DNA from 3 places in the Asanoa ferruginea genome. Region 2 is predicted to be linked to each of the others. Evidence: predicted binding sites of a transcription regulator. Region 2 holds the regulator's gene; each other region holds the start of a gene.
What was found. The regulator HrcA, encoded in region 2, represses chaperone genes, less so after heat shock. The targets are predictions, from matches to a motif close to GGTTNGCACNCTCNNNNNGAGNGTGCNAACC.

Region 1 (9,622 bases), 370 kb from region 2:
CCTTCGCGACGGCGACGCCGCCTTCGAGGCCGGCGTTGACGGCGATCTGGCGCAGCGGCGCGGTCAGCGCGACCCGCACGATGTTGGCGCCGGTGGCCTCGTCGCCGGTCAGGTCGAGCTTGTCGAACGCGGTGTCCGCGGCGTTGGCCAGCGCGACCCCGCCGCCCGGCAGCAGGCCTTCCTCGATGGCCGCCTTGGCGTTGCGCACGGCGTCCTCAATGCGGTGCTTGCGCTCCTTGAGCTCGACCTCGGTGGCCGCGCCGACCTTGATCACCGCGACGCCGCCGGCCAGCTTGGCCAGCCGCTCCTGGAGCTTCTCGCGGTCGTAGTCGGAGTCGCTCTTCTCGATCTCGGCGCGCAGTTGGGCCATCCGCCCGTTGATCTGCTCAACCTCACCGGCGCCGTCGACGATGGTGGTCTCGTCCTTGGTGGCGATGACCTTGCGGGCCCGGCCGAGGGTGTCCAGCGCGGCGCTGTCGAGAGTGAGGCCGACCGCGTCGCTGACCACCTGGCCACCGGTCAGGACGGCGAGGTCGGCCAGCATGGCCTTGCGCCGGTCGCCGAAGCCCGGCGCCTTGATCGCGACCGAGGTGAAGCTGCCCTGGATCTTGTTGACCAGCAGCGTGGCCAGGGCGTCGCCCTCGACGTTCTCGGCGATGATCACGAGCGGCTTACCCGTGCTCATGACCTTTTCCAGGATCGGTAAGAGGTCCTTCAGGTTGGTGATCCGGTTGTCGACGACCAGCAGATAGGGATCGTCGAGGACGGTCTCCATGCGTTCGAGGTCGGTGGCGAAGTAGGGCGAGAGGTAGCCGTTCTCGAGCCGCATGCCGTCGGTGAGCTCGAGTTCGAGACCGAAGGTGTTGCTCTCCTCGACGGTGATGACGCCGTCCTTGCCGACCTTGTCCATCGCCTCGGCGATCAGGTCACCGACCGTCGCGTCGCCCGCCGAGATGGTCGCGGTGGCGGCGATCTGCTCCCTGGTCTGCACCTCGAGCGCCTGGTTGCCGAGCGCCTCGGTCACCGCGGCGACGGCCTGCTCGATCCCCCGCTTGAGCGCGATCGGGTTGGCACCGGCGGCGACGTTGCGCAGCCCTTCCCGCACGAGCGCCTGTGCCAGCACGGTCGCGGTCGTCGTGCCGTCGCCGGCCACCTCGTCGGTCTTCTTCGCGACCTCTTTGACGAGTTCGGCACCCAGCTTCTCGTAGGGGTCGTCGAGCTCGATCTCCTTGGCGATGCTCACACCGTCGTTGGTGATGGTGGGCGCGCCCCATTTGCGGTCGAGCACGACGTTGCGGCCCCGTGGGCCGAGCGTCACCTTCACCGTGTCGGCGAGGACGTTCATGCCGCGCTCCAGGCCACGACGGGCCTCTTCGCCGAAAACGATCAACTTGGTCATCTGCGCCGATCCTCAACATCGTCGTGCCCACGTGCAGCACCCTGCTCGGGCCGACCTGCGATGACCGCTGCTACGGTCCCCCTCCCGGGGGTCCCATCCCATTCGGTTGGCACTCGCGGTAGGCGAGTGCTAACGACAGTTGAGCACCCATTACCCGCGAACGCAAGCGCCGGCCCGCGGGCGTGGCGCCGGCCGGCCCAGGTTCAGGCCGCGGGTGTCCGGCCGATGGTGTCGAGGTGACGAAGGGCCTGTGCGTAGGACGCGACCAGCCCGGTCTCCAGGTATGACACCCGGTTGACCGCGCAGAACTCCTTGACGATGTGCTGGGCGTGCCGCAGGTTGGCGCGCGGCATCGACGGGAACAGGTGGTGCTCGATCTGGTAGTTGAGCCCGCCAAGGGCGAAGTCGGTCAGCCAATGACCCCGCACGTTGCGCGAGGTGAGCACCTGACGGCGCAGGTAGTCGGCGGCGTCCGCCGTACTCAATGGAGGCATGCCCTTGTGGTTGGGCGCAAAAGAGCAGCCGAGGTAGAGCCCGAACAGTCCCTGGTGTACGGCGATGAACAGCAGCGCCTTGCCCGGCGACAGGACCCAGAACACCAACGTGAGATAGCCGGCGGCGTGCAGGGCGAGCATGGTCAGCTCACGCGCGCGCGGCCGGGTGCGGTCGCCGATCAGGTAGCGGACGCTCGCCACCCGCAGGTTGATCGCCTCCAGGAGCAGCAGCGGGAAGAAACCCCACGCCTGGAAACGGTAGAAGAACCGGGCCACCGGCCCGCTGGCCCGCGCCTGCCGGGTGGTGAAGATCAGCGCACCGGCGCCGACGTCCGGGTCCTTGTCCTCGTCGTTGGGGTGGGCGTGGTGGCGGCTGTGCTTGTCGACCCACCAGCCATAACTGAAACCGACGCCGACGTTGGCGAGCACGACGCCCGCGACGTAGTTGGCCCGGCCGGAGCGGTAGATCTGGCGATGACCGGCATCGTGACCGAGGAAGCCGAGCTGCGTGGAGAGCACGGCGAAGTAGGCGGCGGTGGCGAGCTGCCACCACGAGCTGCCGATGAGGATGAAGGCGGCGATGCCGATCGCGCACATCGCGGCCATGACAATGATCTTGCCGAGGTAATAGCCGGCCCGCCGGTCCAACAGACCGGCGTGCTTTATCTCGCGGGACAGTTCGGCGTACGCGCTTCCCCGGGATACGGGGAGCGCTTGGATCGACGGCATTCGGGCTCCTGCCACGGGTCGGAACGGGGGAATCCGCCGCCGGGGTCCAGGGCTGGCCGGTCAGGGAGAGTTACCCAATTCTCGCGCGGTCGTAACAAGGGGTGGTGTGCGACCGCAGCCACGTGTCGGGCAGGCGATCGGAAAGCGCCGCGATGGAGTCGACCGACGTGATGCGGAGCAGGCGGGTCGTCTGGGGAGTAGCTCGGCAGAACACGGTGACGCAGCTCGGTGGGAGGCCGTTGACGACGCGCACCAGGAAGTTGACGAGGGCGGCGCCGGCGAACGACACCTCCGCGAGGTCGACGAACATCCGCTGGGGGGCGAGGCGGTGCACGCGAGCGGCGGTGGCCGTCAGCACCGGCGTGCAGTCCGCGTCGATTTCGCCGCTCAACCACAGGCACGCGACTGCGCTCTCGGCGCGCAGCGCTAGCGCGAAAAGATCGGTCTTATGCTGAAAGATGGCCATCTCTGCCCTCGGATTCGCCGAATGCGAATGCCAGGGTCTGGGGCACGACAAGCGTAACTCCGGCGTTCGGCTAAGCGTATGGTTGGCCGAACGTGGAAAGTGCCGTCGTCTCACAGAAGGTGCGGCCGCCCATGGCAATGATCCGCCAGCACGCAATCGGTGCCCAACCGCGCCGAGCCGGCGCGCGGCGATGAGCGCGGCGGCCGGCCGCTGGGCCCGAGCCCACGAGTTGATCGCCGAACAGCCCGGCCCGGACGACCGGCCGGGCAACGTCGCTGACCGGCTGCGCCGGATCTGCGGTGCCGGCGCGACCGCACTCACCGCCTCCGGCGTCGGTGTCAGCGTGGTGACCGGCGACGGCGACTGGGGCTTCGCGATCGCGTCCAACCCGGTCAGCCAACTCCTGGAGGAGCTGCAATTCACGCTCGGGGAAGGCCCGTGTGTGGATGCGATGGCGACCCGACGCCCGGTCCTGGTCGCCGATATGACCGGCGCGGCCGCCGATCGCTGGCCGATCTACAGCTCGGCGCTGCGCGAGCAGGGTGTCCGGTCGGTCTTCGCGTTTCCGTTGCTGGCCGGTTCCGCGAGCGTCGGCGTGCTCGACGTCTTCCGCGGCCGGGCCGGCGCGATGAACGAAGAGGAAGTCGCCCAGTCGCTGACCTTCGCGGAGATCGCCCGGATCACCGTCCTCGACGGACAGCACGACGCGCCGGTCGACGAGGTCCCGGACGGCTTCGACGAGAGTCCCGGTTACCGTGCCGAGGTCTTCCAGGCCCAGGGGATGGTGATGGTGCAACTCGGCGTCAGCCTCGCCGAAGCACTCCTGCGGCTGCGCGCCCACGCCTACGGGAACGGCCGCCCGCTGGCCGATGTCGCCCGCGACGTGGTCGCCCGCACGTTGCGCTTCGATCAGGAACACCCATGACAACAGGGGTACGGAGATTGCCGTGACCACTCTTTCCGCGCAGCGCCTGGCCGAGGTGTTCGTCGAGGTCTCCGACACCCTCGTCGACGAGTTCGACCTGGTCGACTTCCTGCACGTGCTCACGCTGCGCACGGCGGAGATCGCGTCGGCCGGCGTCGTCGGGCTGCTCCTCGCCGACCGCAACGGCCACCTGCACTTCATGGCCGCGTCCCGCGAAGACGCCCGGTTGCTGGAGCTCTTCCAGCTCCAGAACGACGAGGGCCCCTGCCTCGACGCGTTCCGCACCGGCATCGCGGTGATCAACACCGACCTGCGCGAAGACGGCGCGCGCTGGCCGCTGTTCGCACCGCACGCCACCGCGGCCGGGTTCCGCTCGGTGCACGCGTTTCCGCTGCGGCTGCGGGCGCAGGTGATCGGCGCGCTCAACGTGTTCGGCACGACTGCGGCTGGTCTGGAGCCCGAAGACGCGCCGCTGGTGCAGGCGTTGGCCGACCTGGCGTCGATCGCCCTCGTGCAGGAACGCACCATCCGGCAGGGGCAGGTGCTGGCCGAGCAACTTCAGGGTGCGCTCAACAGCCGGGTCATCATCGAGCAGGCCAAGGGAGCGGTGGCGCAACACCGCGGCGTCAGCGTCGACGAGGCGTTCGCCCTCATCCGTGGCTACGCGCGAGGCAACAACCGCAAGCTCGGCGACGTCGCCCGGGCCGTGATCACCAACGCGGGCGGCATCCCGGGTCTGACGCGCCCGAACGGCTGACGTTGCGCAGGATCGGTATTTCGGCCCGGCCGGCGTGCTCCTCAGTGGCAACTCACCACCGAGGAGGACCAGATGAGGATCAAGCAACGACTCGCGCTCGGCGCCGGGGTTCTGGCGCTGCTGCTGGCTCCCGCCACCGCCGCGCACGCGGCTCCGGCCGGGAAGCACTGCGTGGTCAGCGCATCGAGCGGCGCGCCGATGGTCTGCTATTCGTCGTTCACGACGGCGATGGCCAACGCGACCGGCGGCCGGGTCACCGACGCGCCCGCCAACCCGAAGGCGGCGCTCAACGACGAGAAGCTGGCGAAGAAGCTCAACGACCTGCCGGCGAAGGCGCCGTCGACCTTGGCCGCGGTGAGCAACATCGTGATCAGCGTCGAATACACCGGCGAGAGCTTCGGCGGCAGCACCCTGACCATCACGGGCACGCACGCCTGTGACGACTTCCTCAGCCCGGTCGAGTTCACCATGACCAGCCTGCCGTCGGGGTGGAACGACGACATCGAGTCGTTCAAGGGCTTCGCCAACTGCGCCGCCATGCATTTCCTGCACATCGGGGCCACCGGGCCGTTCAACGACAACGGGTTCTTCTTCTCCCGCACCTCGTTCCCGAGCTGGCTCGACGACGAGGTCAGCTCGATCGCCTGGACCTGACCGGCGGCGGCGGCGTGCTCTAGGGGCGCGCCGCCGCCAGAAACGTTTCCAGCGTCGTCGGTTGTCGCTCGACCTCGACGAGGGTCGGGGGGTCGCCGTCGACGGTCGCGGCCGTCATGCGAGCGTAGGACTCGGCGGCCTCGGGCGAGAAGCCCCACGACCGGAAGGCCGCCACCCAGTCCTCGCGCGCGACCACCCGCAGTGCGACGGGTCTGCCCAGGACTTCGGCCATGATGGTCGCGACCTCGCGGGGCGTATAACGCAGGGGACCCTCGACGTGCCGGAGGCTGTTTCCCGTCTCAGGGGTCAGGAGCAGATCAGCCGCGATGCGACCGAGGTCGTGCGGCGCGACCATCGGCAGGACGTGGTCCTCGGGGAACATGACGGGTAGCAGGCCGTCGTCGCGTGCGGACGTGAGCACCCCGACCCAGTTGGTCATGAAGTAGGCGCCGCGAACCACATGGGCCGGCACGGGCTGGCGAGCGACCGCCTGCTCGAACTCGTGCAGCACCGACAGGTCGCCGATGCGGTCGCCGGGCTGCGCACCGTAGGTCGACTGGGCGACCACCTGCTCGAGCCCCGACCCGTCGAGCGCCGCGACGATGCTCGACGCCGTGCGGCGCTCCCCCGCGTCGGTGTCGGTGGACACCGGCGCCGGCGGGTTGAGCAGGAAGGCGCGGCGGGCACCGCGGAACGCCGCGGCGAGCGCCGGCGTGTCAGCGACATCGACGACCGCCACATCCGCACCGCGGTCGCGCCACGGTTGCCCGCGTCGCGCGTCGCGGGTGACGACCCGCACCGGCGCGCCGGCCTCGATCAGCGCTGTCGCGACCGCGGAGCCGACGTGGCCGCTGGCGCCAAGGACGACGATCACCGGTCCTAGCCTAGTGTGGGCGGGCCGGAGATCCAGGGAGTGCTGCCGGGTGGGCGCCGAAACGCCGCCGACGGGCGGATCTCGACGAGGTTGGCGAAGCGCTGCGACCGGTCCGCGAAGATGGACTCACCATGACCGGGATAGAGCCGGTCGAGGAAGGTGACCGCGTCTTGCGGCGTGGTCCCGCCGGCGTCGAGGAAGCGATAGAGGATCAACTCGGAGAAGCCGTTGCCGGTCATGCCGTCGTAGGCACCGGCGTCGTCGACGCAATAGCACGCGGAATATTCCCAGCTCACCGCGCCGGCCGCGAGGATCCAGGGCAGGTGCGCGGCGGCCCGCTCCTGGGTCGCCAGCCCGTCCCAGGCCAGCATCGTCGCGGCGGACACCGGCGCGGTCGTGAACGTGTCGACCGCCAGGCAGGAGGTGTCGCCGGGTTCGCGCGACCGCATCAGCGCGTTGGCGTCGTAGAAGAGGCGGTTGAGCAATTCGGCCCAGCCGTCGTCGGTGTCGCGGCTCTCCGGCACGTCGAAGAACCAGGTCTTGGTCTGGGTGCCCGCGGAGAGGCCGCCGAAGGGTTGAGCCAGCCGGTAGTGCACGTCGGCGCGACGCGCGACGCGCGAGCTCGAAGTCACGCACAGGATCGTAGTGAGCTGGCTACCGATCGCTATCCGCTAATGGACAGTCCGTGCCGGAGCATGGCGAAGCCGCGATCCGCGGCGGCGACGGCCTCCGGGTAGCGCGCGTCGCCGCTCATCCCGGCGGTCAGGTGGCGGCGGTTCTCGTCGGTCAGGGCGCGCTGCACCGCGAAGATCTGGTAGGCGGCCAGCCGGGCCGTGCCGTCGTCACCGGCCGGCACCACCGCCTCCAGCACCTCGGTCAGGGCCGCTTCCGCCGCCGTCTGGTAGAGCAGCAGTCGACCTTGGAGGGACGGCACCGACAGGACCATGGCGACGAACGCGAGCGTCTGCGGGTGGTCATCGAGGCCGGTGACCGGGTCGCGGCGGGCCAGCCCGTCGAGAAAGTGCGCATGCAGCGCGTCGATCGGGTCGGTTCCCGCCGCCCGGTCGCGCACGACATTCGCCGCCTCGTTCTGGTGGTCGGCGAACGCGCCGATGACCAGGTCTTCCTTGCTCGGGAAGTATTTGAACAGGGTCCGTTTGGACACCTCGGCCGCCTCGGCGATCTCGTTCACGCCGACCGCGTCGAACCCGGACCGCAGGAACAGCCTGGTCGCGGCGTCCTGGATCGCCTGCTCGATGCGCAGCCGCTGCCGCTGCCGGAGCCCAAGCTGTTCCGCCATGAGGCAAAGCGTACACCCGGTTGATATGTATACCGGGTTTACCTACGCTGGGGGCATGTATACGAAGGCGAAGGTCAAGTCGGCCGACGGCACCCTCATCGGTTACCGGCGTTACGGTGGCGGCGACGGCCTCGGGCTCGTGCTGCTACACGGCGGGATGAAGGCGGCGCAGCACTTCTCCGTGCTGGCAGAAACCCTCACGGACGATTTCCAGGTGTACGTGCCGGACCGGCGCGGCAGGGGCATGAGCGGCCCACACGGCGCCGGGTTCAGCGTGGAGCGCGAGGTCGAGGACCTGCGTGCGGTCCTCGCGGAGACCGGCGCGCGGTATGTGTTCGGGTTGAGCGTCGGCGGCCTCATCACCCTGCGCACCGCTCTTGAGACCTCCACAATGGAGCGCATCGCGCTGTTCGAGCCCCCGTTGTCGGTGAGCGGATCCTTCTCGCTGGACTGGTTGCCCCGCTATCGGCGGGAGCTCGCCGGCGGGCGACGCGCCTCCGCCCTGGTCACCTCGATGCGCGGGATGGCCGTCGAACCGCTCTTCACCAAGACTCCGCGCTACGTACTCACGCCGGCGCTGGCCCTCGGCCTGCACACCCGGCCCCGCGATCCCGACCGGGTCTCCATCGCCGACCTGGTGCCCACATTGGACTACGACATGCGGACCATCGAGGAGGTGGCGGACACCGCACGGGAGTACGCCGCGATCCGGGCCCGCGTGCTGCTGCTGCGCGGCACGCGGAGCCCGGACTACTTCACCGTCGCGCTGGACGCTCTCTCTGCGGCGATCCCGCAGGCCGAACGCCGCACCCTGCCCGGCCTCACCCACGACGGACCGGAGGACGACGGCCGGCCGCTGGTCGCCGCCCAGGTGTTGCGCGAGTTCTTCACAGCACCGTGAACCGGTCGGCCCGGAATCACCGGAATCCGGTGACGACCGCTCACCTGGGCGACGACAAACCTGGTCAGGAGCCATCCTGAGACGTAGAGGAGATCGTCATGACCGGGTCCAACACCGCGCCGCCGCTGCCGGACTACGCGCCTGTCCCCCGCTCGGCGCTCGGTCCGGCGCTCAACGCGCAGGGCTACTTCGTCGGGCGGGTGGAGCGCAACCTGTTCTGGGTGACCGACGGCACCTACCAGAGCGCGTTCCTGGCCACCCGCGACGGAATCGTGCTGTTCGACGCACCACCGACCATCGGGCACAACCTGCGCCGGGCGGTCGACGAGATCGCCGAAACGGAGGGTGTGCCCAACACGGTGACCCATCTCGTCTACTCGCACCATCACGCCGACCACGGCGGCGCGGCGAGCCTGTTCGGCGGCGACGTGGTCCGCATCGGGCACGCCGAGACCCGGCGGCTGCTGCTGCGCGACAACGACCCGGCCCGGCCGGCCCCCGAGGTCACCTTCGAAGACCAGCACACCCTGCGGGCCGGCGGCGAGCGCGTCGAGTTGGCCTGGCACGGCCCCAACCACTCGCCCGACAACATCTATATCCACTTCCCGGACCACGACACGCTGATGCTCATCGACGTGGTCAATGCCGGTTGGGTGCCCATCTACAACCTCAACCTCAGCGAGGACGTGCCCGGCTATCTCGACGCCCCGGCGCGAGCTCTGGCGTACCCCTGGAAGCATTTCCTCGGTGGGCACCTGGGCCGGCTCGGCACCCGCGACGACCTCACCCTGCACCAGCGCTACATCGACGACATCGTCGAGAGCGCCCGCGAGGCCCTCGGCTCGGTCGATCCCACGCCCTGGTTCCAGAAGTACGGCGAGAACGCGTGGGCTGCGGTCGCCGGCTATCTCGACGCCGTCACCGCACAGGCCGCCGCGCCGGTGATCGCCAAATACACCGGAGTGCTGGCGGCCGCCGACGTGCCGGCCTTCACCACCAGCACCACGTTCACCATTCTCCAGTCCATGCGCCTCGACCTGGGGGCCGGCTCACAGGTGCACCCGTGACCCTCGGTGGGACCTTCGCACTCGGCCCGTGGCGCGTGCACCGGGCCGGGTACGGG
Region 2 (9,622 bases):
GGTCGGCGGTCGTCAAGGTCGCTCTCTATGCTCCCATGCCCGCGCGGTAGGGCAGGATGGCCGGCATGCTCGCGCCGCCTCCGTTCGCCTACGAGGCCACCGCGGTCCGCCCCTCCTGGGAGTCGCTCGCGCCTGACCTGCGCGCGGCCGTCGCGTCGCGGCTCGGTTCCCCGGTGGTCCGGGCGACCAGCGCCGGCGCCGGCTTCACCAGCGGCTTCGCCGCGGTGCTGGAGACCGCCGCGGGGGAGCGGGTGTTCGTCAAGGCCGCCCGCGCTTTCGACCAGAGACACCTATGCGACTGGTACGCCCATGAGGCGCGAATCGTCGCCGCGCTGCCGCCGGAGGTGGCGGTGCCGCGGCTCCGCTGGACGCTGGCCACGGCCGACTGGTTCGTGCTGTGCCTGGACGCGGTCGACGGGCACACCCCGGCGCTGCCCTGGTCGGCCGCGGACCTGGCGGCGGCGCTGGACGCCTGGGCCACCGCGGCGGCCGCGCTCGCCGACCCGCCGCCGGAGTTGGTCGATCTGCGGCTGCCTTCGCTGTCGACGATGCTCCGCGAGGACCTGGCCGAGTGGAGCGGCATCGCGGCCGGTCGGGTGCCGCTGCCGGCCGGGGCCGAGCCGGCCCGCGATCACCTGGCCGCGCTGGCCGCCCTGGAGGCGACCGCCCCGGCGCTGGCCGAGACGGCCGGTGCCGCACTGATCCACTGTGACCTCCGGGTCGACAACGTGCTGATCGACGCCGGTGGCCGGGCCTGGCTGTGCGACTGGAACTGGCTCTGCCACGGCCCGGCCTGGTTCGACACGGCGATCCTGCTCGTCACGGCGTACGCCGGCGGTCTGGACGCTGATTCTCTGTGGGCCGCGCACCCGACCGCCTTCGGGGCACCGGAGGGCGCGCTCGACGCCGCGCTCGCGTCGATGTCCGGCTACTACCTGACCCGGGCCGGCGCCCCACCCAACGACGCCTCGCCGCTGGTCCGCGCGCACCAGCGCTGGCACGGCGACATGGCCCTGTCCTGGCTCCTGCGCCGCAACGGCTGGGATTGATCAAGGGCGGCGGGGGGTCTGGGCGGCCAAGGGGCGTTTTGGCCCGTCAATGGGTCCCTGGTAGTCTGGCTTTTCGCGTGTGGCGAGTTGGCCCGCGCCCAGATACCACCCAACCAGGAGCAGGACGAGGCTGTCGCGTGGCGAACATCAAGTCCCAGATCAAGCGCAACCGGCAGAACGAGAAGGCCCGGTTGCGGAACAAGTCGGTCAAGTCGTCTCTCAAGACGGCCATCCGCAAGTTCAACGAGGCCACTGCGGCCGGTGACACCGAGAAGGCGACCGCGCTGATGCGTGAGGCGTCGCGCAAGCTCGACAAGGCCGTCAGCAAGGGCGTCATCCACAAGAACCAGGCGGCCAACCGCAAGTCGGCCATCGCCAAGCGGCTCAGCGCTCCCGCCGCCTGAGACTGCCTGTTCTTCGCCGAGGGTCGGCCGCGTCCGCGGCCCGGCCCTCGTTTGCGTAGGCTCGACCGGTGGCAGGACACGTTCTCTCGGTCAACCTGGGCACCCGCAAGGTCACTGATTACGCGGACGGGCCCGGCGGTCAGACCGGCATCGACAAGACCCCGACCAGCGACCGGGTCACCGTGTCCGACGCGGGCGTCGACGGCGACTACATCGGCAACCGGCGGGTGCACGGAAGCCCGGACCAGGCGGTCTACGCGTACGCCGTGGAAGACGCCCACTGGTGGTCCTCCGAGTTGGGCCGGGAGTTCGGCGCCGGCGCCTTCGGCGAGAACCTGACCACCCGCGGCGTCGACGTCACGGGCGCGGTGATCGGCGAGCGCTGGGCGATCGGTTCGGCCCTGATGCAGGTGACCTACCCCCGCCAGCCGTGCCAGACCTTCGCCGGCTTCTGGGGCGTCCCCGACCTGGTCAAGCGCTTCACCCAACACGCCGCCCCGGGCGCCTACCTGCGGGTGCTGACGCCGGGGGAGATCGGCGCCGACGACACCGTCGAGGTCGTCCACCGCCCCGACCACGGCGTGACGCTGGGCGAGACCTTCCGCGCCTTCAACGGCCACCCGGAGTTGCTGCCCAACCTGCTGGCCGCCACCGACCTACCCGCGCCCATGCTGGACAAGATCCGCCGCCGCGTCGGCTGATGACCCGGTCGAGCGCGCGCCAGCGGTTCCGCCCCTGGCAGGTCCGCAGCGGCAATCCCGCCTAGATTTCGGCCCCGGTTCGTCGGTCCCCCGACCGATTCCGCGTCGATCGAGCCGCGATCCCGCCGCCGGGCCGACGCAATCGCAGGCGCCGCCAAGGCCCGCGAGCCCGGCGCAGCCGGCAGGCCCCCGCCGCCGCGGTAATCCCGAGTCCCGGTTGTTGGCAATTGCTCGAAACACCCGGTTGGGAAGCCGCTTCCAGCGGCGGTTCTTCGAGATCTAGGAAAACGGATGTAGCTATAGCTACATCCGTTTTCCTAGATCTAGAGATGGCGTCGGTTATTCCGGATATTTCAGGCTCGACGACCCAGGGCGCGGCCCCGCGTCCTGCGGAGCGGCGGTCTTGACCCGCGGACGTGGCAGGGGCGGGCCCCCGAGGGCGCGGCGCGGTGAGCGGCGGTCTTGACCCGCGGACGTGGCAGGGGCGGGCGCCCGAGGGCCCGGGCCGGTGAGCGGCGGTCTTGACCCGCGGATCTGGCAGGGGCCGGGCCGCCGAGGGCGCGGCGCGGTGAGCGGCGGTCTTGACCCGCGGACGTGGCAGGGGCGGGCGCCCGAGGGCCCGGGCCGGTGAGCGGCGGTCTTGACCCGCGGATCTGGCAGGGGCCGGGCCGCCGAGGGCGCGGCGCGGTGTCCGGCGATCTTGACCCGCGGACCTGGCAGGGGCGGGCCCCCGAGGGCCCGGGCCGGTGAGCGGCGGTCTTGACCCGCGGACCTGGCAGGGCGGGCCGCCAAGGGCGCGGCGCGGTGTCCGGCGGTCTTGACCCGCGGACCTGGCAGGGGCGGGCCGCCAAGGGCCCGGCGCGGTGAGCGGCGGTCTTGACCCGCGGCCCTGGCAGGGCGGGCCGCCGAGGGCCCGGCGCGGTGAGCGGCGGTCTTGACCCGCGGACGTGGCAGGGGCGGGCCCCCAAGGGCCCGGCCCGGTGTCCGGCGGGAGCAACGGTCGTGCTCCCGGCGGACCCGGGCCGGATTGATGTTTCTAGAAGATCAGCGGAGCCACGGGACGCTACGGTCGAGCAGGCCCCGCGTCTTGAGCTCCTTGCGCAGCGGGATCTCGTCGTCGATGTAGCCGTCCCAGTTGATGCCCCAGTAGTTGGCCGTGTGGCCGCCCTCGCCCAGCAGCTGGCGCTGCACCGGCGTGCGGTTCTGCCACCACTGCGAGGCCAGGTCGGGGTGCAGCTCGTCGAGCGGGCGGATCCACCGATAGGTGTAGCCGACGAAGAGCATCTTGCGGGTGATGGTGGACAGGTTCGTCGAGCGCGAGTGCCACTGGCGGCGGTCGAAGATGAACGCGTCGCCCGGGTTGGCGGTGATCTCGACGGTGCCCTCGGGGTCGGGGTTCTGCACGGTCAGGTCGGCCGGGCGGGGCAGCGAGTTCCACAGGTGGCTGCCCGGGATGACCTTGGTCGCGCCGCGGCCCTTCTCAGAGAGGTCGGAGAGGACGTAGGCCACCTTCAGCGAGAACATCGGCCGCGGGAGGTTGGGGTCCATCGTCTCCGGGTCGGAGTTCTGCCGGTAGCCGTCCTGGTGCCAGCCCCAGTAGGGCTTCTCCGGCTCGAGCGCCGGCGGGGTGACGTCGAGGTGGTTGTGGTGCGTGTAGATGTTCCAGCCGGCCAGGCCCCACATGTAGGGGAACGCGATCGGGTGGGTCAGCAGCTCGCCGAACAGCTCGTCACGGTCGAGGAAGCCGAGCAGGTGCAGCGTGCCGTCCTTGGTCGTGTTGCCGGCGGCCTTCTCCTCGGCGTAGACCCGGTCGACGGCGGCTTCCAGCGCGGCGCGGTGGTCCTCGGTCAGGACGTTGCGCAGCAACATGAAGCCCTGCTCGTGGAACTCCTTCCGGTCGACCTCGCTGATCGGCTCGTAGCCTGTGCGGCCTGCGTAGTCGAACACGTGCATTCCTCCTCGTGACGTCGCCAGGGCCGTCACTCGACCGTCGTTCGGGCCGCGGGCGGCCCCGGATGCGGCGCTGAACCCGAAGGGATTTCGCGCACCCCGGCGATGCTAGAGGCAGTTGTTGTGCCGGAAAGACTCCGTTCGGCCGAAGATCGACGGCGATCGGCGGATCGGCACGATATGGAGGGGCATCACTACGGGCGGCGATCTTAGGTCGCCCTAAATGCCCACAACCCAGACACAAGATCATACAGAAAGTGAGATAAAACTCAGTCTTGGGCGATCGGGCGGTTCACGGTCACGTCATACGTCGGCGAAGACCTCGGCCTGGACCAGGCCCGCGCCCACGCCCTCGATCGGGGACCAGCGGCCGCCGTCGGCGGACCATTCCATGCCCGCGAAGCGGACGCTCTTCACGCCGTGGTCGGTGGCGTGGGAGACCAGCCAGTGCGCGTAGCGCCAACCGGCCGTCGCGTCGGTGGCCGCCACCGCGAAGCCGGCCGCCGCCGGCACCGTGTCGACCGTGCCCCAGTCGAGTTTGAGCACCTTGGCCAGCGACGTGGCCGCCGCCGTGCCGCGCATCAGCGGCTCGCCCGGCACCGTGCAGGCGACCGCGTTGGCGGACCGGCCCAGCAGCGCCGCCGCCAGCACGCCGGCCTCGTCGGCCCACTTCTCGTAGGCCTCCGGGTAGGCCGAGCGCTGCACCCGCTGCGCCGCCTCGGTCACCCGCATCTCCTGCCAGCCGCGCACCTTCTTCAGGCCCGCGTAGAACCGGGTCGCCGAATAGCGCGGGTCGCGGATCTGCTCCGGCGTGCCCCAGCCCTGGCTCGGCCGTTGCTGGAACAGGCCGAGCGAGTCTCGGTCGCCGCCGGGCAAATTCTCCAGCTTCGACTCCTGCAACGCCGTCGCCAGGGCGATCACCACACCGCGTTCCGGGACTTTCCGGCGTACGCCGACCGCCGTGATCGTGGCGGCATTGGCCATCTGTGCGGCGTCGAGGGTGACCGGCGGGCTGTCGTCTCCGGATTGGACGGTGCAGTCGCGGGTCGCCGAGGGGAGGCTGATCTTGGGTGTCTTGAAGTCACGTGAGCTGAGGAAAACCGCGAAAGCCGCGATCAGGAAGAGCGCGACGATGCCGACAATGGGCCCACGACTTCGCACCCGCCACCTCCTTGTCGCACAGGTTACGACGGCGGGGCGACCGTGCGGAACGTCATGGCGCCGGTACCCACGCCGGGTCGCGCTTTTCCCGGAACGCGGCAACGCCCTCGCGGCCCTCCTGCGAGAGGAAGTAGCCGACCGAATGGGCACCCAGCTCGGCCGCGTCTTCCCGGACCGACGGCAGCGGGGTGCGGACCAGCAACTCCTTCGTGCCGGCCAACGCGCCCGGTGCACCGCGCACCAGGGCCGCGCAGTAGGAGCGCACCGTCGCGTCCAGCTCCTCGACGCCGACGGCGGCGGTGACCAGGCCGACCTCGACCGCGCGGGCACCGTCGAACAGCTCGCCGGTCAGGTAGAGCGCCTGGGCCGCCCGCGGGCTCAGCCGGCGGAGCACGGTGGCGGAGATGACCGCCGGGATCACGCCGAGCCGGACCTCGGTGAACGCGAACGTCGCCTCGTTGGCGCAGATCGCGATGTCGGCCGCGGCGATCAGGCCGAGCCCGCCGGCCCGCGCCGGGCCGCCGATCCGGGCGACGACCGGCTTGGGGCACTCGGCCACCGCCGCGAGCACGTCGCCGAGCATTCCGACCGGGACCTTTCCCGAGGCGTACGCCGCCGCGGTCTCCTTCAGGTCGGCTCCTGAGCAGAACACCGGGCCGGTGTGCGAGAGCACCACCACCCGCACCGCGGGGTCGGCGGCGGCCGTCGCGAGGGCGGCGGTCAGCTCGGTCATCAGCGTCGTCGACAGCGCGTTGCGGTTGTGCGGGCTGTCCAGCGTGAGGGTGGCCACGCCGCGGTCGGTCTCGACCCGTACGAGAGGATCCCCGGATGTCATGTGGCGCACACTAGTGGAATGCCCGGTCCTCTTCCCGACGGCGAACCGATGCCGCCGGACGGCGCGTTGCCCGCGTCGGCCCTGAACACGGTCGGTGCGCGCGGCTTCGGCGTCTACGTGCACGTGCCGTTCTGCGCCAGCCGGTGCGGCTACTGCGACTTCAACACCTACGCACCGGGTGACCTGCCGGGCTGGCGGCCCGAGGGCTACGCCGACACCGTGCTGGCCGAGCTCGAGCTCGCCGCGCGGACGCTGGGCGACGCACCGGCCGTCGACACCGTCTTCGTCGGCGGCGGCACGCCCACGTTGCTGCCCACCGGCGACCTGGGCCGGATCATCGAGGCGATCGACAAGATCTGGGGGCTCGCGCCGGGCGCCGAGGTGACCACCGAGGCCAACCCCGAGTCGGTGACGCCGGCCAGCCTGCGGGCGCTGCGGTCCGCCGGCTACACCCGGGTCTCGCTGGGCATGCAGTCGGTGGCGCCGGGCGTGCTGCGGGTGCTCGACCGCAAGCACTCGCCGGGCCGGGCGGCGCAGGCCGCGACCGAGGCCCGGGAAGCCGGCTTCGACCACGTCAACCTCGACCTGATCTACGGCACGCCGGGTGAGTCGGCCGACGACTTCGCGGCCTCGCTGGCGGCCGCGATCGGTGCCGGCGTCGACCATGTCAGCGCCTACAGCCTGATCGTGGAGGACGGCACCCGGCTGGCCGCCCGGATCCGCCGCGGCGAGCTGCCGCAGCCCTCCGACGACGTCGCCGCCGACCGCTACCTGGCCGCGGAAGCCGCGCTGACCGCGGCCGGCTTCGGCTGGTATGAGGTGTCGAACTGGTCCACCACGGAGGCCGGGCGGTGCCGGCACAACCTGCTCTACTGGACCGGCGGCGACTGGTGGGGTGTGGGCCCCGGAGCGCACAGCCACGTCGGCGGCGTGCGGTGGTGGAACGTCAAGCACCCGGCCTCGTACGCACAGCGGCTGGCCGACGGCGTCTCGCCCGGCGCGGGCCGGGAGGTGCTCACCGCCGACGATCGGCTGACGGAAGACGTCATGCTGAGGATGCGGCTGGCCAGCGGCCTGCCGCTCGACGTGCTCGACCCGGCCGGCCGGGCCGCCGCGGAGCGGGCCCGAGCCGACGGGCTGCTGACGGTCGACGGCGACGCAGCGGTGCTGACCCTGCGGGGCCGGCTGCTCGCCGACGCCGTCGTCCGCGACCTCCTGCCGTAGGCGACCGCGAGCAGCCGCCTACGGCAGTCGGGTTACTTGATGATGCTGATGCTCAACGGGTAGCGGTAGAGCTGCCCCTCGTTGGCCTTGACGCCGGCGATGATGCCGAAGATCACGGCGATCAGCGTGGCGATCGGGAAGATGATGAAGCCGATGGCCAGGCAGGCCGTCGCCCAACCGATGATCGAGACGACCGACCACACGATCTGGAAGTTGAGCGCCGCGACGGCGTGTGCGCGGACCGCGGGCGAGGTGTTGCCCTTGGCCAGCATGGCAACCAGCGGCGCGACCCAGCCGAGCGTGCCCGTGCTGAAGAACGCGAGCGCCGCGCCACCGAGGTGGGCGACCAGCGCCCAGGTCTTCTCTTCACTGTTGGCGTAGCCCGAAGGGGCCGCGCCACCGTAGTAACCACCCTGCTGGGGCGGGTAGCCGCCACCCTGCGGAGGCGGATAGCCCCCCGGCGGCGGGTAGCCACCGGCGGGCGGATAGGCACCGGCACCCGAAGTGGGCGGCGGGTAGGCGCCGCCACCCGAGGTGGGAGGCGGTGCGGCGTTGGGATCCGGGTAACCCTCACCGGGTGGCCGGGGCGGCTCAGTCATGCCCGACACCGTAGGGGTATCGATCAACCCGCGCCAGATGCGAGTTCTGACTTGTTGTCGACAGCTTGGCCACGGCAAACAGCGATCATCGCTTGGTGGACCGGTGCGTCGTAGACTGGCACTCGCTACAGTCGAGTGCCAGAAGGCTGGAGGGGGTGACGCATGGCTCTCGATGACCGCAAGCTCGACGTGCTCCGCGCGATCGTCGAAGACTACGTGTCAACCCAAGAGCCGGTCGGAAGCAAGGCCCTCGTCGAGCGCCACCAACTGGGCGTTTCCCCGGCGACCGTGCGAAACGACATGGCTGTTCTCGAAGAAGAGGGCTACATCCGCCAGCCGCACACCAGCGCCGGCCGGGTGCCCACCGATCGTGGCTACCGGCTGTTCGTCGACCGGCTGTCGACCGTCAAGCCGCTGAGCCCGGCCGAGCGCCGGGCGATGGAGCGGTTCCTGGTCGGCGCCGTCGACCTCGATGACGTGGTGCACCGCACGGTGCGGCTGCTCGCCCAGCTCACCCGCCAGGTCGCGGTCGTGCAATATCCGAGCCTGGCCCGGTCGTCGGTGCGCCACCTGGAGCTGGTGCCGATCTCCACGACCCGGTTGATGGTGGTCATGATCGCCAACACCGGCCGGGTCGAGCAGCGGCAGGTCGAGTTGCCCACGCCGATCGACGAGAGCCAAGTCACCACCCTTCGCCGGCTGACCAACGAGAAGCTCTGCGGATGCAAGCTTTCCGACACTCCACCGCTGGTCCAGTCGTTGGTCGAAGAGTCGTCGCCCGAGTTGCGGGCGGCCACCGTCGCGCTCTCCACGGTGTTGCTGGAGACGCTGGTGGAGCGGCACGAGGAACGTGTGGCACTGGCTGGCACAGCCAACCTGACCCGCGGCGGTCTGCTCGACTTCCAGGGTTCGCTGCGCCCGATACTCGAGGCGCTCGAGGAAGAGGTCATCCTGCTCAAGCTGATCGGCGAGGTCGAGCCGATCACCCGGGTCCGGATCGGTGACGAGAACGAGATCGACAACCTGCGGTCGACCTCGATCGTGAGCACCGGATACGGACCAGGGGTTACCGTCGTCGGCGGGCTGGGTGTGCTCGGGCCGACCCGGATGGACTACCCCGGCACCATCGCCACCGTGCGCGCCGTGGCACGCTACGTAGGCGAGCTGCTGGCCCAGAACTGACACCCACCCCCACCTGATCATCGGCGGCCGGCACAAGCGAGACGACATGAGGACTCAGAACACAGTGGCCAGGGATTACTACGGGATTCTCGGCGTCGCCCGAGATGCCAGCGACGACGAGATCAAGCGCGCCTACCGCAAGCTGGCGCGTCAGTTCCACCCCGATGTGAACCCCGATCCGGCGGCCGCCGAGAAGTTCAAGGAGATCAACGCGGCCTACGAGGTCCTCTCCGACGACCAGAAGCGGCAGATCGTCGACCTCGGCGGCGACCCGCTCGCGCCGGGTGGTGGCGGTGGGCCGGGCGGCCCCGGTGGTGCCGGCCCGTTCGTCGGCTTCCAGGACATCATGGACGCGTTCTTCGGCGCCGCCGGCGCGGGCGCGCGCGGCCCCCGGCCGCGCACCCGCCCGGGCGCCGACGCGATCCTGCGGCTCGAGCTCGACCTGCTGGAGACCGCGTTCGGCGTCGAGGCGCCGATCACCGTCGACACCGCGGTGCTCTGCACCACCTGTTCCGGC
Region 3 (9,622 bases), 2.6 Mb from region 2:
GCCGCATATTTCGATCATGCGCAGGATCGAGTCGTGGCCGCCGGCTAGTTCATACACCTCGATGGCTGCCGCGTTGTCGCTGTCGCGGATCATGATGGTGAGCTGTCCCAAGCGAAAACCCGAAGGCTCCTCGCCTTTCTCTGCGGAAACTCTTAAATAATCGGCGGCCAGCCAAGCTTTGACCATCGACATGGTGTCGCTTGGCTCGGCCATGTTCGGCGACCCGGTGATGTGCCCGTTCTGCCGGTCGAGCAGTGCCCACGACAGGAACCCCTCGACCGGCACGTCGACGGTGCCGACCCGGATCGGGTGCGCCCGGGCCCGGTCGGCGCCGGGTGAGGGTCGTTTGGCCGCGGCGACCGTGACCTGCTGCTTCGGCGTCACGTAGTAGATCGCGAGCGCCGTGGCGGCGGTGATCAGCAGGACGGCCGCCAGCACCGGGACCGCGTTCCGTCGGTGGCAGCGGTGCCGGCCGGGCTGCGCGCCGTGTCTGCCTCGCAACACGTTCGGTTAACGAGCGAGCGGCCCGTCCGGGCGCTCAGGGTGTCCATTTTGGGGTAGTGCACGGTCGTCACTCCTCGTGTACCTTACGATTTCGGCCGCAATGTTCGAGGGCTCACCTACACCCGCGAATGGGCGGTCTTGGACCGGCAGGCGCATCAAAGGTTAGGAAGTGCACCGTGGCACAGGGCACCGTCAAGTGGTTCAACAGTGAAAAGGGCTACGGTTTCATCGCGGTCGATGGAGGCCAGGACGTGTTCGTCCACTTCTCCGCGATCGAGATGGACGGCTACAAGTCTCTCGACGACGGCCAGCGCGTCGAGTTCGAGATCGCGCAGGGTCAGAAGGGCCCGCAGGCGGAGCAGGTCCGCCTAATCGCTTGAGCGAAGCCAAGCCGGGCACCCCACCCGGGTCCGTGACGACCTAGCGCCGATCCCGCGAACGGGGTCGGCGCTGCTTTGTCTTTACTTCCGTAGCATTGCCATCTATTCGCGACTTTGCCCATTGCGGACAGCGATGCCTTTCAACCATTGACGAGTCATAAAACGCCAGATGGGGTACGGGTCGCCACGCCATGATCATCTAGGGATCGACGCGGCCCGCCCCGGAGGTCGACTCGCTTGCACTCGCCTGGTCCGAGTGCTAAACAAGTCATTGGCACTCGCCAACCGTGAGTGCCAATGGTCGGGGCGGTGAGGCCACCGCCGATGCCCTACAGAGACGGGCGCGGCATGGGGCCGGTCGTCGCGGGCTATCCGGCCCGGCCGGCGGACGTCACTGTCGCCAGGTAGTGACGTCCGAAGGTGCGTACAACAGGCGGTTCCCCGTGGCCGACCAGGCTGCGGCGACCGTGAGTGTCCAGGAGGACAACGCCGTATGGCCAAGATCATTGCGTTCGACGAGGAGGCGCGCCGCGGCCTCGAGCGGGGTATGAACACCCTCGCCGACGCCGTAAAGGTGACGCTCGGCCCCAAGGGCCGCAACGTCGTGCTCGAGAAGAAGTGGGGCGCTCCCACCATCACCAACGATGGTGTGAGCATCGCCAAGGAGATCGAGCTCGAGGACCCCTACGAGAAGATCGGCGCCGAGCTGGTCAAGGAGGTCGCCAAGAAGACCGACGACGTCGCCGGTGACGGCACGACGACGGCGACCGTCCTCGCACAGGCGCTGGTCCGCGAGGGCCTGCGCAACGTCGCCGCCGGCGCCAACCCGATGGCCCTGAAGCGGGGCATCGAGGCCGCCGTCGCGCGCGTCGCGGAGGAGCTGGCCAAGATCGCCAAGGACGTCGAGACGAAGGAGCAGATCGCCTCCACCGCCTCGATCTCCGCCGGTGACACCAGCGTCGGCGAGATCATCGCCGAGGCGATGGACAAGGTCGGCAAGGAAGGCGTCATCACCGTCGAGGAGAGCAACACCTTCGGCCTCGAGCTCGAGCTCACCGAGGGCATGCGCTTCGACAAGGGCTACATCGCGCCTTACTTCTGGACCGACCCGGAGCGTATGGAGGCCGTCCTCGACGACCCCTACATCCTGATCGTCAACAGCAAGATCGCGTCGGTCAAGGACCTGCTCCCGATCCTCGAGAAGGTCATGCAGGGCGGCAAGCCGCTGCTGGTCATCGCCGAGGACGTCGAGGGCGAGGCCCTGGCCACCCTGATCGTCAACAAGGTCCGTGGCACCTTCAAGTCCGTCGCCGTCAAGGCGCCGGGCTTCGGTGACCGCCGCAAGGCCATGCTCACCGACATCGCGATCCTGACCGGTGGTCAGGTCGTGAGCGAGGAGCTCGGCCTCAAGCTCGAGGCTGTCGGCCTCGACATGCTGGGCCACGCTCGCAAGATCGTGGTGACCAAGGACGAGACCACCATCGTCGACGGTGGTGGCGACCAGGAGCAGATCCAGGGTCGGGTCAACCAGATCCGTGCCGAGATCGAGAAGAGCGACTCCGACTACGACCGCGAGAAGCTGCAGGAGCGCCTGGCCAAGCTGGCCGGCGGTGTTGCGGTCATCAAGGTCGGCGCGGCCACCGAGGTCGAGCTCAAGGAGCGCAAGCACCGCATCGAAGACGCGGTCCGCAACGCGAAGGCCGCCGTCGAAGAGGGCATCGTCCCCGGTGGTGGCGTCGCGCTGGTGCAGGCCGGCAAGACCGCCTTCGACAAGCTCGACCTGGTCGGCGACGAGGCGACCGGTGCGCAGATCGTCAAGATCGCGCTCGACGCCCCGCTGCGTCAGATCGCTGTCAACGCTGGCCTCGAGGGTGGCGTCGTCGTGGAGAAGGTCCGCAACCTGGAGACCAACCACGGCCTCAACGCCGCGACCGGTGACTACGTCGACCTGCTCAAGGCCGGCATCATCGACCCGGCCAAGGTGACCCGTTCGGCGCTGCAGAACGCGGCTTCGATCGCGGCCCTGTTCCTCACCACCGAGGCTGTGGTGGCGGACAAGCCGGAGAAGGAGAAGGCCCCGGCTGCGCCGGGTGGCGGTGACATGGACTTCTAAGTCCATCAGCACAACCACGGAAGGGCGGTCCGCGCGAGCGGGCCGCCCTTTCCGCTTGTTCGAGGGAGGGCCTAGCGGCGGCGCTGGTTGTGGCGCTTGTCGGCCCGGCTCGTCGCTCCCCGCGGCGGCGCGGCCGGTAACTCATCGGGAAGGTCGTCGGCGAGGTCGGGTGGGAGATCGCCCGCGAGGTCGGGTGGGAGGTCGCCCGCCGACGGTCGGTCGCCGGAGGCTTCCGACGCGCCAGGACCCGGGGACTCCGCGGCCGGCTCGTCTTCGAGGGTCATGCCGGCACGTTAGGGGTTGTCGGGCCGCCGCGTCGGCGTTTCGCGACACAATGCACCGCGCGGGCTACAAACGGATCAGAGTTGCCGGCGGTAGAGGAAGAAGACCCGCTCGATCCGCGCCCCGGAGTTGGCCGAGTAGAACGGCACCGGCCCGACCCACCCGATCTGCGCCGCGGTCAGCCCGGCAGCGTGCTGCTCCTGGAGGCAGCGCCGCAACAGCACCCCACCGACACCGAGCCCCCGCGCCGCCGCGGCGGTGCCCATCGGCCCGAAATACGACGGCCGCGAAGACCCCCAGCACGCGAACCCGAGCACCCCACCGTCGCGCACCGCGAAGTGGATGCCGGCCGAGCCGCTGAGCTCGGCACCCCACCCGGGCCCGAAGTGCTCCTGCGCGAACTCCACCAGCCCCGGCACGTCGGCCGCCACCGCCCGGCGCACGGCCACGCCGGCCGACGCGAGCCGCGCCTCCGCCGGCGCCGTCGGCGCGAGGGCCAGTGAGCCCGGCGTCAGGTCGGCCGTCATGTTCCAGGCGACGGTCTGCCGCTCGTACCCGCTCGCCTCGGCCAGGCAGATGGCCGGCGTGTAGCGCACGTCGATCCCCGGCCACGCGTACACCGGCGCGTTGCCGACCAACGCCACCGCACCGACGCCGAACCCCGCCAGCGCCGACTCCACCCGGGCCAGCAGCTCCCGGCCGATGCCGTGCCGCCGGTGGTCGGGATGCACCGCGATCAGGTCGACGTGCCCGACCGCGGTGTCGCCGTAGCCGGTCGACCCGAGCACGACACCGACCACGTCAGGACCGGAAAGGGCGACCCATCCCGTGGTACGTCGCTCGCCGGCCGACCCGATCAGCGGGCCGGGATGCCGCAGCCGGCCGACGATGGCCTCGGCCTCGGCGGCATCGTCGGGAAGATCAAGAGCCACCTGACAGAGCGCCACGACATCGGGTACGCGATCGGGGGTCAGCTCGGCGAGCTGGTACGCATGGTCCACGCGCCGGAGGCTACCCGGCCGCACGCAGCGCCGCCGCCGCGTCCACCAGGCCGGCGCCGGTCGCCTGGGCCGGCGTGCACGGCCCGACGTCGCCGGCGGTCACCGGCGCCGCTGTGCTCCGCAGGATCTCCCGGGTCCGCGCGACGTCGCCGACCAGTGCCGGGTTGGCCGACCACAGCAGCGCCACCACGCCGGCGACGTGGGGCCCGGCCATCGACGTGCCGGTCAGCGCGCCGTAGCGGTCGCCGGGCAGCGCCGAGACGACGTCGACGCCGGGCGCGACCAGGTCGGGCTTGTCCGGCCCGCGGCTGGAGTGGTCGGCGAGCGTGCCCGACGAGTCGACCGAGCCGACGGTGAACGTCTCGGGGTAGATGGCCGGCGGGTCGGTGACCGAGCCGCAGGCCGGCCCGGTGTTGCCGGCGGAGGCGACGACGAAGATGCCGGCCGCGTCGAGCGCGTGCACCGCCGGCTCCAGCGAGCGCCGGTCGCAGCCCTCGATCTGCGGACAACCCCACGAGTTGGTCAGCACCTGTGGCGCCCGCGCCGGCCGGCCCGCGGTGAACGGATCGCCGCCGGGCGGGAACGGGGCCAGCATGAACTGGAGGCAGTCGAGGTAGTGGGCCGGGTTGCCCATGTTGCGGGCCAGGTTGACGCAACCGACCCACTGCGCGCCCGGCGCCACCCCGACACCCGCGCCCACGGCGGTGGCGAGCGTGTGGGTGCCGTGGATGCCCGCGTCGGTCGGCACGGTCGTGCCGTTCCAAGGGTCGAACCAGGAGTCGTCGCCGCCCCGGAAACCGGGTGCCAGCGCGGGATGGCTGCCGTCGACGCCCGAGTCGGAACTGCCGACGACGATGCCCTTCCCGGTGTCGCCGGAGGCCCAGGCCTCGGGTGCGTGCACCTGCTCCAGGTTCCACTGGGCGCGCGACGGCGCGGCCACGTTGCCCACGTGCGGGGACAGGGCCGGCGCCGGCAGTGGCCGGAGCACCTGGTCGACCAGCACCCGGTCGACGTCGCCGCGGCGGGACAGCAACTCCCGCAGCACCGGCCCCCCGCTGTCCACCTCGATGCCGTTGACCAGGTAGTAGGGCGTGTAGCGCAGGTGCCACCGGTCGAGGTCGCGGCGCAGGTCGGCCTGGGTGCGGTCGGCGTGCTCGACCAGCCGCCGGTAGACCTCGGTGGTGCGGGCGGTCAGCGCCGCCTGGCCGGTGCCGGCCGGCAACCCCGACAGGTCGGCCTGGCTCGACAGCACCACGAAGAGCCGCTCGCCCGCGAAGCCGGGTTGCCCCGGCCCGAAGTAGACGACTAGGCCGGCGAGGGCCAGCACGCCGGCCAGGGTCGCGGCGACCGGGCGCCGGAATGACCCGCGCAGCCCGTACCCGATGCCGATGAGCACCCCGATGGCGAGTGCCGCGCCGGCGGCGATCGCCGCCCAGAACGGCGCGTCGCGCCCGGCGAGCAGCAGCGTGGTCTCCTCGGGGTCGACGAACGCCAGCGGCCCGACCACCCCGAAGCCGACCAGCCAGGCGACTGGCGGGTCGCCCGCGCCACGCAGCGCGGCGAGCGCGAAGCCCACCATCGGCAGGCCGATCAGCACGGCCAACTGCGGGCCGCTCTGCCCGACGCCGGCACCGAGCAGGGCGAGGGCGACGCCGGCCCGCGCGCCACCGACCCAGATCGTCCGGGCCCGGCTCCAGCCCGCCATCGGCTCCCAGAACCGCGGGCCGAGCAGCGCCGCGGCGAGCCGGCCGACCGCGGCGGCGGCGAGCACCGCGAGCACGGTCTCCAGCACGCCGCCGAGCGCGCCCAGCAACAGCCAGGGTGTGAGCAGCAGCACCCCACCGGCGACGCCCAGCCAGCCGGATGCCGGCCGCCCGGGCCGGCCGACCACCGCCGTGAGCGCGACCGCCACCGCCGCGAGCAGCGTCAAATAGAGCTCGTGCTGCGCGACCGGCACGGCCCGCAGCGCGGTCAGCACGGCCAGCATTGCGGCCGCGGTGAACCAGGCCCGCCCGGCCGCGCGCCCGGCCGGCGTGACCGGCAACGCGGCCGAGAGCAGGGCGGGCACGCACATCAGCAGGAAGCCGACCACGCCGATCGCCGGCCAGGTCCACGCCGGCAGCACGACCGACGACACGAGTTCGAGCTGGTCGAGCAAGGAGCCCAGGCTCTGCGCGACCGTCGTCGCCAGGACCAGCCAGCCGCCGGCCGCGATCGCGGCGAGCACGCCGAGCCAACGCGGCGGGGCCGAGCGTTCGGCGGGGGCAGCCATGCGCGCCAGCGTAAAGCCCGGCGGGGTTACGGTGGACCCGTGCGAGACCCCGCGATATCCCGCTTCGCCGCGAGCCACCTCTCCGCGACCCGGCGCGCCGACGACCTGCGCCGGCTGCGCAGCGAGCGGTTCGACGTGCTGGTCGTCGGCGGCGGCGTGACCGGTGCCGGCGCCGCCCTCGACGCCGCCGCGCGCGGCCTCAAGGTCGCCCTGATCGAGGCCCGTGACTACGCCGCCGGCACGTCCAGCCGGTCGAGCAAGCTGATCCACGGCGGCCTGCGCTACCTCGAGCAGCTCGAGTTCGGCCTGGTGCACGAGGCGCTGACCGAGCGCGGCCTGCTCTCCACCCGGCTGGCGCCACACCTCGTGCGCCCGGTGCCGATCCTGGTGCCGCTGCCGGCCGGCGGGCTGCCGCTGCGCGCGTTCCGCCGCTCCTACTACGGCCTGGGCGTCGCCACCTACGACGCGTTCGCCGGCGTGCTCGGCCACGGCCGGGGCATGCCGTTGCACCGGCACCTGACCCGCGAGGGCGCCCGGCGGCTGTTCCCGAGCCTGCGCGGCGACGTGACCACCGGCGCGATCCGCTACTTCGACGGCCAGGTCGACGACGCCCGGCTGGTCGTCACGCTGGCCCGCACCGCCGCCAGCCTGGGCGCGGCCATGGTGACCAGCGCCCGCGCGGTTGGCTTCCTGCGCCAGGCCCGCGAGGTCGTCGGCGTCCGGGTGCGCGACATGGAGGCCCGGCCCGGGGATCCCGACGCCGAGTTCGAGGTCCGGGCCCGCACCGTGATCGCCGCCACCGGCGTGTGGAGCGACGACATGTCGCGGATGCTCGGCGACGTCGGCGTCCGCCCCGGTTTCCGGGTCCGCGCGTCCAAGGGCGTGCACCTCGTGGTCCCGCGGAGTGCGATCACCGGCGAGGCGGGGCTGATCCTGCGTACCCCCACCTCGGTGTTGTTCGTGATCCCCTGGGGTGGGCACTGGATCATCGGCACCACCGACACCGACTGGCAGCTCGACCGCTCGCACCCGGCGGCCTCGGCGCGCGACATCCAATACATCCTCGACCAGGTCAACCCCTGGCTGGCCCGGCCGCTGTCGACCGACGACATCGAGGGCGTCTACGCCGGCCTGCGCCCGCTGCTCAGCGGCGAGGCCGACGCCACCTCGAAGCTGTCCCGCGAGCACGCGGTGATCGAGCCGATGCTCGGCCTGCTGCTGGTCGCCGGCGGCAAATACACGACCTACCGGGTGATGGCCGCCGACGTGGTCGACCGCGCGGTCCGCCGGCTCGGTGGCGGTCAACCGTCGACCACCGCCCAGCTACCGCTGCTCGGCGCCGACGGCTACGCGGCCACCTGGCGCGACCGGCTCGACCTGGCCCGCCGCCGCGGTGTGCCGGCCGGCGTGGTCGAGCACCTGCTGGAGCGCTACGGCACGCTGACCAACGAGTTGCTCGCGCTGGTCGAGGCCGATCCGGCGCTGGCGGCGCCGCTGGCCGGCGCGCCGGAATACCTGGCCGCCGAGGTGGCCTACGCGGCCTACGCGGAAGGCGCCCTGCACCTCGACGACGTGCTCACCCGGCGCACCCGGATCTCGTTCGAGACCGCACACCGGGGCACCGAGTCGGCCGTGCACGCGGCCGAGGTGATGGGTGGCGTGCTCGGCTGGGACGAGGCGGTGCGCCGGCGCGAGGTCGAGCACTACCTGGCCCGGGTCGACGCCGAGCGCGAGTCGCAGCGGATGCCCGACGACGCCACCGCCGACGCGGCGCGGATGGGTGCCGCCGACGTGCGCGGCCTGGCCGCCGACCGGGGCCTGGAGATCCCGAGCAGCGCGGCGCTTTAGAAGATTTTGCCGGGGTTGAGCAGCCCGGCCGGGTCGAGGGCGGTCTTGATGGCCCGGTGCACGGCCATGCCGACCGGGCCGATCTCCTGCGCCAGCCAGTCCTTCTTGAGCAGGCCGACGCCGTGCTCGCCCGTGCAAGTGCCGCCCATCGCGAGGCCGAGCCGCATGATCTCGTCGAACGCGGCCCGGCCGCGCGCGACCGAGTCGGGGTCGAGCCGGTCGACCACGATGTTGGGGTGCAGGTTGCCGTCGCCGGCATGCCCGACGACGCCGATCGGCACTCCGTATTCAGCAGCGATCTTCTCGATGCCGTCGAGCATGGCCGCCAGTTCGGTCCGCGGCACCGCGATGTCGTCGATGATGATCCCGCCGCTGCCCTCGGGGTAGGTCTCGGCGGCGAACTTCTCCATCGCCGGGTGCGCGAGCCGGCGGGCCCGCAGCAACTCGGCGGCCTCGACCGGGTCGGTGGCCGCGAAGACCTCGAGTGCGCCGGCCGCTTCACAGACCGCCTCGAGCGCGGCCAGGTCGTCGGCCGCCCGGCTGCCGGTGTCGACGGCGGCGAGCAGCAGCGCCTTAGCGTCGGTGCGCAGGCCCATCGGGCGCAGCGCCTCGATCGCCTTCAGGTGGGTCTGGTCGAGCAACTCCAGCAGGCTCGGCGAGAAGCCGCCGGAGGAGATCGCGGCGACCGCGGCGCCGGCGGCGGCCGTGGTCGGGAACAGCGCGATCAGGGTGAGCGAGGTGTCGGCGGCGGGCCGCAGCCCGACCACCACCTCGGTGATCACGCCCAGGGTGCCCTCGGAGCCGACGAACAGCCGGGTCAGGTCATAACCAGCGACCCCTTTGGCGGTACGCCGGCCCGTGCGCAGGATCTCGCCGGAGGCCAGCACGACCTCGAGGCCGAGCACGTATTCGGCGGTCACGCCGTATTTGACACAGCACATGCCGCCCGCGTTGGTGGCCACGTTGCCGCCGATCGTCGACGACTCCCACGAGCCCGGATCGGGCGGGTAGCGCAGCCCGGCCTTCGCGGCGGCGCCGGCCAGGGTCGCGTTGACCACGCCCGGCTGCACGACGGCGTAGCGGTTGACCGGGTCGATCTCGACGATCCGGTCCATCGCGACCGTGGAGAGCACCACCGCGCCGTCGATCGCGTTGGCGGCGCCGGCCAGGCCCGTGCGGGCGCCCTGCGGCACGACCGGAACGCCGGCCCGGGCCGCGGCCC

Region 1: groL (chaperonin GroEL) is a predicted target of HrcA. The motif match lies at 1,504-1,534, and genes of this name have one in related genera.
Region 3: groL (chaperonin GroEL) is a predicted target of HrcA. The motif match lies at 1,154-1,184, and genes of this name have one in related genera.

Annotation. Positions count from the first base shown of each region.
Region 1 covers NZ_QUMQ01000001.1:567,966-577,587, forward strand. Annotated here, with positions in the region: gene groL (chaperonin GroEL) at 1-1,399, opposite strand, end outside; gene DFJ67_RS02785 (fatty acid desaturase family protein) at 1,603-2,622, opposite strand; gene DFJ67_RS02790 (STAS domain-containing protein) at 2,693-3,013, opposite strand; gene DFJ67_RS02795 (GAF and ANTAR domain-containing protein) at 3,279-4,013, shown strand; gene DFJ67_RS02800 (GAF and ANTAR domain-containing protein) at 4,036-4,770, shown strand; gene DFJ67_RS02805 (hypothetical protein) at 4,843-5,424, shown strand; gene DFJ67_RS02810 (NmrA family NAD(P)-binding protein) at 5,444-6,298, opposite strand; gene DFJ67_RS02815 (hypothetical protein) at 6,304-6,930, opposite strand; gene DFJ67_RS02820 (TetR/AcrR family transcriptional regulator) at 6,963-7,598, opposite strand; gene DFJ67_RS02825 (alpha/beta fold hydrolase) at 7,654-8,499, shown strand; gene DFJ67_RS02830 (MBL fold metallo-hydrolase) at 8,598-9,566, shown strand; gene DFJ67_RS02835 (oxidoreductase) at 9,563-9,622, shown strand, end outside.
Region 2 covers NZ_QUMQ01000001.1:195,734-205,355, reverse strand. Annotated here, with positions in the region: gene DFJ67_RS00970 (phosphotransferase) at 66-1,049, shown strand; gene rpsT (30S ribosomal protein S20) at 1,187-1,453, shown strand; gene DFJ67_RS00960 (MOSC domain-containing protein) at 1,522-2,154, shown strand; gene DFJ67_RS00955 (phytanoyl-CoA dioxygenase family protein) at 3,199-4,107, opposite strand; gene DFJ67_RS00950 (hypothetical protein) at 4,408-5,265, opposite strand; gene DFJ67_RS00945 (enoyl-CoA hydratase family protein) at 5,318-6,100, opposite strand; gene hemW (radical SAM family heme chaperone HemW) at 6,119-7,324, shown strand; gene DFJ67_RS00935 (DUF4870 domain-containing protein) at 7,357-7,923, opposite strand; gene hrcA (heat-inducible transcriptional repressor HrcA) at 8,086-9,105, shown strand; gene dnaJ (molecular chaperone DnaJ) at 9,170-9,622, shown strand, end outside.
Region 3 covers NZ_QUMQ01000001.1:2,818,958-2,828,579, forward strand. Annotated here, with positions in the region: gene DFJ67_RS13365 (serine hydrolase) at 1-438, opposite strand, end outside; gene DFJ67_RS13370 (cold-shock protein) at 681-884, shown strand; gene groL (chaperonin GroEL) at 1,378-2,997, shown strand; gene DFJ67_RS13380 (hypothetical protein) at 3,069-3,281, opposite strand; gene DFJ67_RS13385 (GNAT family N-acetyltransferase) at 3,357-4,280, opposite strand; gene DFJ67_RS13390 (S8 family serine peptidase) at 4,291-6,552, opposite strand; gene DFJ67_RS13395 (glycerol-3-phosphate dehydrogenase/oxidase) at 6,592-8,400, shown strand; gene DFJ67_RS13400 (FAD-binding oxidoreductase) at 8,397-9,622, opposite strand, start outside.